Regions from separate parts of the Roseateles sp. DAIF2 genome, predicted to be linked through region 1. Evidence: riboswitches for the same ligand, from Rfam matches in the RefSeq annotation. Region 1 holds a riboswitch; the other holds the start of a gene.
The links. A riboswitch is a leader RNA that binds a small molecule or an ion and turns the genes downstream of it on or off. The one in region 1 is predicted to bind cobalamin.

Region 1 (5,403 bases):
ATATGGTGATCGGCGGCAAGACGCCGATCGTCGACGCCGGCGAGCTGGCCGGCCTGGGCTACGGCCTGGTGCTGTATGCCAATGCGGCGCTGCAGGGCGCGCTGGCCGGCATGCAGAAGGCGCTGGGCACCCTGCGCGAGCAGGGCCGCCTGGCCGAGGATCCGGCCCTGGTCGCGCCCTTCGCGGAGCGGCAGCGCCTGGTCGGCAAGCCGGGCTGGGACGAGCTGGAGCGGCGCTATCGCTGAACAGCGGCAGGATCGCTGCTGACAAGACCTGGCACGCGAGGCTCGGCTACGATGGCCGCCCTAAGCTGCAAAGGCCTCGTCAACATGCGCTTCTTCTCATCGATCTCGGCGTTCGCAGGGCTGCTGCTCGCGGCGCTCATCGGTACCGTTCACGCCGCCGCACCGCCCCCCCTGCGTACCAAGCTGACGCTGACCCATGTCGCCGCCGACAAATGGCGCGCCGACTACCTGTTCGCCGAACCCGTCACGGCGATCGACCTGGGCGCGCAGATCGGACCGTACCGCAAGATGGCGTGGCGCCCGCTGACGCCGGGCGCGACGCTGGTCGCAGACAAGGACAGGGAAAGCATCCGCAGCGCCGAGCCCCTGACCCGGCTGAGCGTCGAGATCAGCGCCTACGACGGCTTCGACGTGGGGCACTACGCGCCGATCGACCGCTTCTCCGACGGCGGGTGGGACTTCTATCTCGGTTTCCTGCATGGCGCGCTGTCGCAGGGCGGACGCAAGCGGACGATGGACGTCGCACTGCGATTGAAGGGCTTGAGCGGCGAGACGGTGATCGCGCCGATCAAACCCGGCGGCGATCTGGCGGGCTATGCCTACTTCGGGCCGCAGGAACCGGTTCGCATGGGCAATGTCGACGTCATCATCGATCCGAAGGCGCCGGCCTGGCTGCGCGAAGTGCTCGAAGAGACCACGGCGAAGGTGTCGCGGTTCTATGAGCAGGCGTTTCAACGCAAGCTGTCCGCGACCCCGCTGATCTCGGTCGCCGTGGTCGGCTTCGACGGCGGGCCGAGCAGCTTCAATATCAAAGGTGGCGTGGCCGGCGGCGGCATCGCCTATCGCCTGCAAGGGGGCGGGCTCGTCTATGACCATCCGAAGAAGCGCAGCTACTTCGCGAGCCTGGTCGCGCACGAGATGGCGCATGTGTGGCAGGTCAATCTGGCGCGCGGCGGCATCGGCGAGAACGACTCGTGGATCCACGAAGGCGGCGCCGAGGCGATCATGCTGGATGCCTTGCAGGCGACCGGCATCTTCAGCGCAGAAGCGCGCGACCAGTATGCGCAGAAGCTGCTCAAGGAATGCGAGCAACTCAAGGACGACCTGACGGTCTATCGCGGCTTCTACGCCTGTGGATTCAAGCGCTTCCACGGCTTCGCGATCGCACCGTTGCCGCTGTGGCGCGCCATGATGGACAGCAGCGAGGCCAGCGGCGAGCTCTATTCGGAGCCGATGCTGCGCGCGATTCTCGCCAGGGGCGCGCAGGGCGCTGCTCGCTAGATTTCAGCGAATATGACGAAGAAGCCATCCAGCAGTCGCTGCCCGAGCCTGAGGGCAAGGGCGCTGCCCCAGGACTGAGGGATCCACTCCCATCGAGGACGTATCGAGGGGCCACGCGTTGGTCTCCTCTACGGTGCACGACACCGCGGTGCTGGGTGCATCGCAGACGCCTTCATATATATGGAGCGAGCCCTTGGGTACTGCCTGTTGGCACGGTACGCGCACCTGCACTGAATGCACTCAGCCTTCATGCTCAATCCCTTCTGGGCGGCTGAGTACGTGTTGCTGGCCGTGCTTCGGTTTCGGTTCCAGACGAAAGGCGAAATTGCGGCCGATGCGGCGCTGCACTCGCCGCCCCGGTACTGAGAGCTTGTCAAGCAGATGAACTCGGCCCCAGAGCTTGCTTCTCTGCTCGCTGCAATGCAGAAGTTCGACAGCTACGTTTCCCGGGTGCCGGGGCACGTTAAGGAACGCTACCCGACGGCTGGCGAGACAAAGCAGACGTATGAGAAGAAGCGGCCCAACGTGAAGCTTGGAGATGGAGGAAGCCAGCAGCGTGCCAACCCACCTACTTGCGCGTCTTGCGATGCTCGAGAGCAGAGATCTCTACCTCGAGCAGAACGAGTTTTCCATCGTGTACCCAAACAAGAGGTATCACGGAGAACTGGAGGCAGGCGACATCCTCAAGGCGGGTTGACGGTCTTGATCCAGACGCGGCGTGACGGACGCCGAGGCACGACAGACCTGCGCCGCGAAACGAGGCGGACATCTAGGCGCAGATCGTCGAAGTCCAGGGGCGGTAACCCGCAGCGGGTGGCCGGCCTGAAGCGGGCGCTGCTCGCCACCGAAACTCAATGCGGCGAGGCCTCGCTCGCCCGCGAGCGGCAGGGCCGCATCGACAGGACCGAACGGGAGGTGGCCCGACGGTATGCGTCCGGCCAAGTCATCGTGACGTCCGGCACGAGGCCGCCGCGGGCGCTCAGAAGCCCTGGTTGTCGAAGCGCAGGCCGATCCAGGCCTGGCGACCCAGGTCCTGGTAGTCGCGCACCGGCTCGATGCGGCGGTCGGCGGCGTTCAGCAGCTTGGCCTCCAGGCGCCATTGCGGCAGGAAGCGCCAGCTGGCGCGCAGGTCCAGCACCGCGTAGGCGCCCAGCCTGACATTGCCGTCCGGCCGTGCGCCGACGCCGGTCAGCGAGGCGCCGGCGTTCCAGGCGCCGGCCTCGTAGTCGGCCGACAGGCTTTCCTGGTGCGCGGCGCGGCGCGTCACGCGGTCACCGGTGCGGTCATCCTTGGCGTCGAGGAAGTCCAAGGTCGCGCGCAGGTTCAAGCCGCCCCAGCGCTGGGTGGCGCTCAGGGTCGCGCCCTTCAGGGTCGCGCGGGCCAGGTTCGCGGGGCAGCCGGACTGGCCGGGCGGGCAGATCTTGCCGGTGTTGTCGGGGCTGTAGACGATCAGGTTGCGCGTGCTGTTGCGGTAGACGGTCAGGCCCGCGCTTGCATCGCCGGCGCTCCAGGCCAGGCCCAGCTCGGCGCTGCGGCCCTCCTCGGGGTGCAGGGTGGCGACGCCGTAGCCGGGGTAGTAGAGGTCGTTGAAGGTCGGCGCGCGGAAGGTCTTGCCGGCCAGCGCGCGCAGCTTCAGCTGCGGGCTCAGCGCATAGCTGGCGCCGATATTGCCGGTGTTGGTGTCGCCATAGGCCGAGTTGTCGTCGCGGCGCAGGCTGGCCTCCAGGCCGATCGCGTCGCCGGCGCCGAACTGCCCGGCGTAGCCGGCGATCACGGCCTTGTTGCGGCGCGTCGGTGCGCCCGTGATCACATTGCCGGCCACCTGCTCGCGCAGCTGCTCATAGGCCAGCACCAGCTGCTGGCCGGGGGCGAAGCGCAGCGCGTTCTGCCAGGTCAGCTGTTCGCGCTCGGTCTCGTAGCTGCTGAGCAGATTCGCGCCGCTGACCAGCTCGTCCTTGCCCTTGGCGAGCTGCAGGCTGGTGGTCCATTGTTCGGAGATGCGGCCGCGGTAGTCGAGCGCGAGCAGCCGCGCCTTCAGATGGTTGCGGAAATCCGGCGAGGCATCCTGCTTGAAGTCGGGCGGCGGGCCGTACTCGCTGCCGTCGAACTGCGCGTTCAGCTTGTTCTGGCTGGCCGAGAGGCCCAGGCGATGGCCCGCGAGCGGCGTGAAGCCCAGGCGCAGCTGGGCGCTGTCGCGCTTGAAGCCATCGCGGTCCGGGTTGAAGTTGCCGAACAGGTCGCCGCTCTGGCGGATCGCCGAGATGCCGCGGCTGCTTTCGCGCGCGACGCTGGCGGCATAGTCGAAGCCGCCCAGCATGCCGCTCGCCTCCAGATGGCCCTCGCGCGAGCGCTCGCCACCGATGGCCAGGCGTGCGCCCAGATGGGGCGTGGCGCCCGCCTCGCCGCGACGGGTGATGATGTGGATCACGCCGCCGACCGCGTCGGCGCCGTAGAGGCTGGAGGCCGGGCCGCGCAGCACCTCGATGCGCTCGATCTGTGCCAGGCTCATGTTCTCGAAGTTGGCCTGGCCCAGGGTGGCGGAGCCGACGCGCACGCCGTCGATCAGCACCACGGTGCTGCTGGTGCCGGTGCCGCGCAGGAAGTAGCCGGCGTTCTGGCCCGGGCCGCCGTTGCGTGCCAGCTGCAGGCCGGCATGGCGGCGCAGTGCCTCCTCGACCGAGCTCAGGCCGCCGTCGCGCAACGCCTCGCGGTCGATCAGCACCACGTCGGCCACGCTGGCGCTCAGCGGCTGGGCCTCGCGCGTGCCGGTCACGACGACCGGGGCCAGGTGTTGCTGCGCGCTGGCGGCGAGCGGGGCGAGGGAGAGGAAGGCGGCGACGGCGAGGGCGCGGCGCGGCATACCGGACGGGCAGGACGGATGTGGATACAACATGGTGGGAGGGGGACTGAATGGCAACTGCCGGGACTGCATGTCCGCCGCTTCCCCGCGGCCGCATGCGATATGGAGGCGCCAGGGGCGCCGCCGCTTGTTGGCCGGTATCCGGGCTGGCGGAAGTGGGACCGCTGTTCCCTTCCCAGGCGCCGCGGCACCCAGTGGGTCTCAACAGGGGCGCGGGCGTCGCGGCCGAATCCGCAGTAGCTTCACCCGCCTTCCGCTTACCGTTGCGGGGGCAGCTCAGCTTGGGCCGCTGCGCGGCCCCGCTGATTCCCGTTGAACTGCGCGGGCCGGACGGCCGTTGCGAGCACCAACGCGGGAATGATAGCGAGCGGAGCCGCTCAGCCGGGCAGGGCGTCGCCGAACAGCTCCAGCGCGTGGCCACGATGCAACGCGGCCAGCAGCGCCGCGGGTGGCACCGCCTGGGCCAGCGCCAGCGCACCGCTCGGTTGATGGCCGGCCGCGTGCAGCTGCCGGGCGGCCTCGACCACGATCGGCGCGGTCACCGCGTAGATATCCTGGCCGCGCACGCCGGCCTCGCGGATGCTGCCGTCCGTCATCCGCAGCCGCAGCACCAGTTCGAAGCGCTGGGCCGAGCGCCCGCTGGCATCGACCGCCGCGGGCGGCGGCGTGGTGCTGTCGCGGATGTCTTCCAGTGCCGAGCGGTTCAGCAGCGAGCGGATGCTGCGCGCCTGCAGATGCCGGGCCAGCGTGATGATCTCGCTGAAGGGCAGCTCGACCATGTCCATGCGGCCCAACGGCGCGGCGAAGGACCAGTCCCGCGCCTCGGTCTGCGGCAGCAGCGGCGCCAATGCGCCGTCGCGCAGCACGAGGCGCGGCACCTTGTTGCGCTCGCCGGTCACGCGGGTGCCACTGGTGGGCCACCAGCGATCGAGCCCGATCGCCACGGTGATCTCGTCGATCGCCTGCGCCGGCGCGCCGGCCGCGGCCAGGGCACTGGCCAACAGATCGGCCAGGCCG
Region 2 (5,403 bases), 1.7 Mb from region 1:
GCCATAGGCGGCGGCCAGGCTGGCGGCTTGCAGCGCATCCAGCGGCACACGCGGCCTGCCGTCCAGAGCGTCCACCGCGTGCCAGGTCTTGCCGGCCTGAAACAGCCAGACCGGCCGGCCGAGCTGCTGCTGCAGGCGCAGCGCCTCCGGCGCGCCCGATCGGCCCAGCGCCGCCCAGGCCGCGCCCGCATCGACCGCCGGCGCGGCCAGTGGCATGGCGGTGGCGGTGGCCCCGGCCGTCAGCGCCCGTTCGCGCTCCTCGGCGCGCAGCTCCGGCCGCGCGACGAACAGCATCACCAGGCCCGACAGCAGCCAGACCAGCACCAGCAGGCCCAGCGCGATGCCGAGCCAGCGGTGCAGCAGATGGAAGCAGCGCCACATGGATCGCCCCTTCAGTCGAAGCGGTGGTCCAGCACCAGCTGCGCGCTGCGCGGCGCGCCCAGCAACACCTGGGTGGCCGTGTAGCTGCTGCTGGCGTAGAGCTTGTCGCCCAGATTGCGCAGATGCAGGCGCAGCACGCTGCGATCGCTCAGGCGTTTGCCCAGACTCGCATCCCAGACCGTGTAGCCGGACAGGCGCTGCATGTTCGCGGTGCTGGTGTAGCGCTGCCCGACATGGCGCAGACCGCCGCCGATGTCGTAGCCATGCCCCTGGTAGCCCAGCCACAGCCCGGCCTGACGCTCCGGCGCATTCGGTGCGCAATTCCCGGCCAGCGAGCCGCCTTGGGCATTGAACAGGCGCTCATAGCGCGCGCGCAGCAGCGCGGCATTGGCATCCAGGCGCCAACCCGGCGCCGGGCTCCAGGCCGCGGCCAGCTCGACACCGCGCGAGCGCAGGCTGCCGCCCTGCACGCTTTCACGCGGGCGCAGCGGATCTGGCGTCAGGATATGGTCCTTGTCGATCTGGAACAGCGCCGCGCTCCATTCCAGCCGGCCGGCGGCGCGCTTGTAGCCGAGTTCGAACTGGCGACCCTCGGTCAGGCGCAGCGCGGTATTGGCCTTGCTGAGCGTCGCGATCGTGCCGACCGGGTCGGTGCCGCTGCTGAGCTGGGCGTAGATGCTCTGCATCGCGTCGGGCTGGAACAACGCCCCCAAACGCCAGCTGGTCGGGCTGAAGCGCGCACCCCAGCCGTCAGGCCGCGGCGACAGGATGTCACGCTGCAGCCGCGTGCGGTCATGCCGCAGCCCGGCGCTGAGATGCCAGTCCGGTGTCGGCTGCCAGTCGGTCTCGAGGAACAGGGCCTGCTGGCGCGTCTCGGAGCGGTTGCGCGGCAGCATCGGCGCGGCGGCGATGTAGCGGCCGGGATCGAAGCCCTGCAGCGGCACCTGGGTGACGGTGTCGTACTCGTACAGATCGTTGGCATGCTGGAAGCGCAGCCACATCTGCTCCAGCCCGCTGGTCCATTGCCAGCCGCCGGCGCGGCCGCGCAGTTCGGCGCGCAGGCCCGACTGGCGCAGCCGGTGCTCGATGCCCAGATAGCCCTGGCGCTCGATCGAGCGGCCATCGGCGCTGGCACCGTACTCCTCCAGATTGCGCCAGCGTCGGTCGGCCAGGAAGCGGTAGGCCACCACGCGGGCATCCAGCCCCTCGGCCAGGCGCCAGTCCAGCCGCGCGCGGGCACGCTCCTGGTCCATGCGCCACAACGCGTCCTCGACGTTGTAGTTCTCGCGCCGTAGCTCGCGCCAGAGGCTGCCGTCCGGCTTCAGCGGCGTGCCGAAATAGGCGGTCGGGCGCTCGCGATGCACGTCCAGGCTCAGGTCCAGGCGCAGGTCCGGCGTGGCTTCCCAGCGCCAGGTGCTCATCAGCTTGCCGTTGCGGTAGTCGCCGCGCTCGATATGGCCATCGCCGCCCTTGGCCAGCAGGTCCAGGCGCAGCGCGCTGCGCTCGCTCAGGGGGCGCGCCAGGCCCAGGCCCAGGCGGTAGTCGCCCCGGCTGCCCAGGCCCGCACTCAGTTCGCTCACAGCCTCGCGGCCCGGCACCTTGCGCACCAGGTTGATCAGGCCGCCGATCGCGCCGTCGCCGTACAGCACCGAGGCCGGGCCGCGCAGGATCTCGACGCGCTCATAGCCCCAGCCGTCCGAGGGGACGGACTGGGTGCCGGAGGCGGTGGCCATGCGCAGCCCATCCTCGGCCAGCGCCACCGAGTCGTTGCCGCTGAAGCCGCGGCTGGCGAAGGTGCTGCCCGAACCGGGCGAGCCCAGCGCGCTGACACCGGTGGCACGCCCCAGCAGGTCGGCGATCGTGGCCTCGCCGCGCGCGCGCAGGCGCTCGACGTCGAGCACCTCGATGCTGGCGGCGGTTTCGAGCGCGCTGAGGTCCAGGCGCGAGGCGGTGGACTGCGAGGCCAGCAGGCCGTCCGCCGGCTTTGAGGCCTGGCCGGACACGCGCACCGGCTGCAACTGCTGCTGGGCCAGGGCCGGCGCGGCGGCCAGCGCGGCCAGCATCAGCAACGCGGCATGCGGCAAGGGGCGCAGGCACGGACCTGCCTGGAACGGACGGGGATTCTTGGAGCTGTGATGCATCGGTGGACTCGGGATCGACCACGGGGCCGCAGGCCCGGGACGCAGACGCGCCGGGCCGATGCGCGCACGCCGATCGGTCAGCAAGAGAGGACGAGGGAAGAGGAACGAGAACTCAGGCCACGGACGGCAGAGGATCGGGACTCATGAAGCTGGTCTGTCTGGGCCAAGGCCCGCTGTCGCGCCCGGCCTGCCTCCCCGCAGACCCGCGCCTCATGACGCAGCGATCCCGAACAAGCCACGGGACCGCGCATCGCCTTGTTGGCCGGTATCCGGGCTGACGACGACTCGCCGGCCCTTCCCAGACGCGCAAAGGCATCCAGTGGGCGGAGGAAGCGAGGTGGAAACACGGCCGCGGCGCACGGCCGGGGAAAGCACGGCGCCGGGTCGGATTCCGGTCGTTTGACCGTTGCGGGGGCAGCTCAGGCAAGGATCGGGCCGTTCTTCTGGCCTGTCCCCCTCCTGATTCCCGTTTAACTGCAGGATGGCAATCATCCCGCGAGCACCAACGGCGCGAATCCTAAACGATTCGCGGTCAAGACCTGCCCCTGGGGCCGGCGGCGGCGTAGCATCGGGCGGTCGGCACCCGCAGGGAGACCCCCATCATGCTGGACCTGGAACAGCTGCTGCGCTATTGGGCGATCGGTCAATGGCAGGCCAATGTGCTGATGCTGATGCACCTGGGCGGCGCGATGGTGCTGGGCCTGATCCTCGGCTACGAGCGCGCCTACCATGGCCGCGCCGCCGGCATGCGCACCTATGCGCTGGTCTGCATGGCCTCCTGCGCGGTGACGGTGCTGGTGGCCTTCCCGCAGCATTGGTTCGGCGGGCTGGCCGGCGCTCTGCCCCCGCCCTTCACCGACCCGACCCGCGTGATCCAGGGCGTGCTGACCGGCATCGGCTTTCTCTGTGCCGGCGTGATCATGCGCGAGGGCATGAACATCAGCGGCCTGACCACCGCCGCCTCGCTGTGGGCCGCCGCGGCGCTGGGCATCGTGGTCGGCATGGGCTTTTACTTCGCGGCCATCGCGCTGACCCTGCTCTGCGCCAGCCTGATGATGTGGGGCGCCAAGCTGGAGGCGCGCCTGCCCTCGCATCCGGCGATCTCGGTGCTGCTGCGCGGCGAGCCGGCACGGCGCTTCGAGCAGGCCGAGCTGGCCGCCTTCGCCGAGCAGATCGGCTACCGCTTCGCGCCCGGCTCGCTGAGCATCGAATGCGTCGGCGGCCGCGAGGAATGGCGCTTCGTCTGCACCGCAATGCGCAACTACAAGGGCCAGACCCTGACGCGCTTCTCCAGCCATATCGGCGAGCTGCCCGGCGTCGCCGAATACAGGGTCACGCACGCGCGCAACTGAGCTCCTGGTGTATCCCGCGCGAGCGGGAGTAGACGTCGAAACCGCTGCTTCCCCGTCCTACCAAGATTGATAGGTGCCGCACGAGCGCGCCTTTCGTATCGTCCGCGGACCTTACGGGAGGCATATGAATATCACCGCGATCGCACATGCGGAAATGGGTCAGCAGCTGCTGGCCGAGCTGGCGGCCTACCGCTACCGCGTCTTCGTCGAAACCCTGGGCTGGACCCTGAACTGCGCGCCGCAGCGCGAGCTGGATCAGTTCGATCATGCCGACGCCCACTACGTGCTGCTGCGCGACCGCGAGGGCCGTCTTTCGGGCTGCGCGCGCCTGCTGCCGACGACGCGGCCCTACCTGCTCAGCGAGGTGTTCCCGATGCTGGCCCCCGGCGGCCTGCCGTCCGATGCGGCGGTCTGGGAGCTGTCGCGCTTCGTCACGCTCAGCCCCGATAGCGAAGCCCAAGCGACGGGCGGCAACCCGGCGCTGCGCCAGTTCTCATCCGACCAGGCCATCGCGCTGCTGCAGGCCGCGATCGACCATGCCAGCGCCCAGGGCGTGAGCCGCCTGGTCACGGTTTCGCCGGTCGGCGTCGAGCGGCTGCTGACGATGGCCGGCTTCAGCGCCGGCCGTCTGGCGCCGCCGCAGACCGTCGGCGGCCGGCGCCTGTTCGCCTGCCAGATCGAGTGCCGGCCGCGCCAGGTGCAGGTCCAGCCGGCACAGGCCGCGGTCGCGGCCTGATCGCCCGCCTCTTCATCCGCCACCGCCATGGATGTCGCCGCCCCTCTGATCGCCACCATGCCCGCCGAGCCGGACCCGGCGCTCCCGGCCCGGCCGGCAGGCACCTCGTGGAGCTTTGCCGACGCGCTGCGCCGCAATGCCTTCGAGCAGCCCGATGCCCTGGTCTACCGCTTCTGGCAGACCGAGGACGATGCCGATGAACAGCTGAGCCACGCGCAGCTGGCCGACTGGGTCGGCCGCTATGCGGCGGCGCTGCGCCAATGCGGCGGGCCGATCCCGCCGCGCCTGGTGCTGGTGCTGCCGCAGGGCCGCCAGTTCGTCGCCGCCTTCTTCGCCTGCATGGCGGCCGGGGTGGTCGCGGTGCCGACCTTCCCGCCGCGCAACCCGCTGCAGGCCGAGCGCCTGCGCCTGGTGCTCAAGGAACTGGACAACGCGCTGGTGCTGGCGCGCCGCGGCAGCCTGGACGGCGAGTTGGCCGCGCTGCGCCGCGACCCGGAACTGGCGCGCACCGGCTGGCTGGCGGTCGAGGAGTTCGACGCCGCGCCGGCCGCGGGCCTGGCGGGCCTGCGCCCCGATCCCGAGGCGCTGGCGATGCTGCAGTACACCTCGGGCTCGACCGGCCGCCCCAAGGGCGTGATGCTGAGCCAACGCAACCTGGTCGAGAACTCGCAGCTGATCCAGGACTGCTTCGGGCACCGCAAGGGCCAGAGCCGCTCGGTGATCTGGCTGCCGCCCTATCACGACATGGGCCTGGTCGGCGGCATCCTGCAGCCGGTGCATGCCGGCTTCGCCA

Region 2: another riboswitch for cobalamin. It lies ahead of G8A07_RS12260 (TonB-dependent siderophore receptor); the one in region 1 lies ahead of G8A07_RS20235 (TonB-dependent receptor domain-containing protein).

The regions. Positions count from the first base shown of each region.
Region 1 is NZ_CP049919.1:4,390,795-4,396,197, reverse strand. Features, by position in the region: gene G8A07_RS20250 (oxaloacetate decarboxylase) at 1-245, shown strand, start outside; gene G8A07_RS20245 (hypothetical protein) at 297-1,526, shown strand; gene G8A07_RS20240 (hypothetical protein) at 2,065-2,223, shown strand; partial or broken gene G8A07_RS28300 (DUF1090 family protein) at 2,220-2,444, shown strand; gene G8A07_RS20235 (TonB-dependent receptor domain-containing protein) at 2,506-4,419, opposite strand; cobalamin riboswitch at 4,501-4,752, opposite strand; gene G8A07_RS20230 (NAD(P)H-binding protein) at 4,764-5,403, opposite strand, start outside.
Region 2 is NZ_CP049919.1:2,656,125-2,661,527, reverse strand. Features, by position in the region: gene G8A07_RS12265 (PepSY domain-containing protein) at 1-381, opposite strand, end outside; gene G8A07_RS12260 (TonB-dependent siderophore receptor) at 393-2,522, opposite strand; cobalamin riboswitch at 2,765-3,044, opposite strand; gene G8A07_RS12255 (MgtC/SapB family protein) at 3,125-3,874, shown strand; gene G8A07_RS12250 (acyl-homoserine-lactone synthase) at 3,999-4,610, shown strand; gene G8A07_RS12245 (AMP-binding protein) at 4,638-5,403, shown strand, end outside.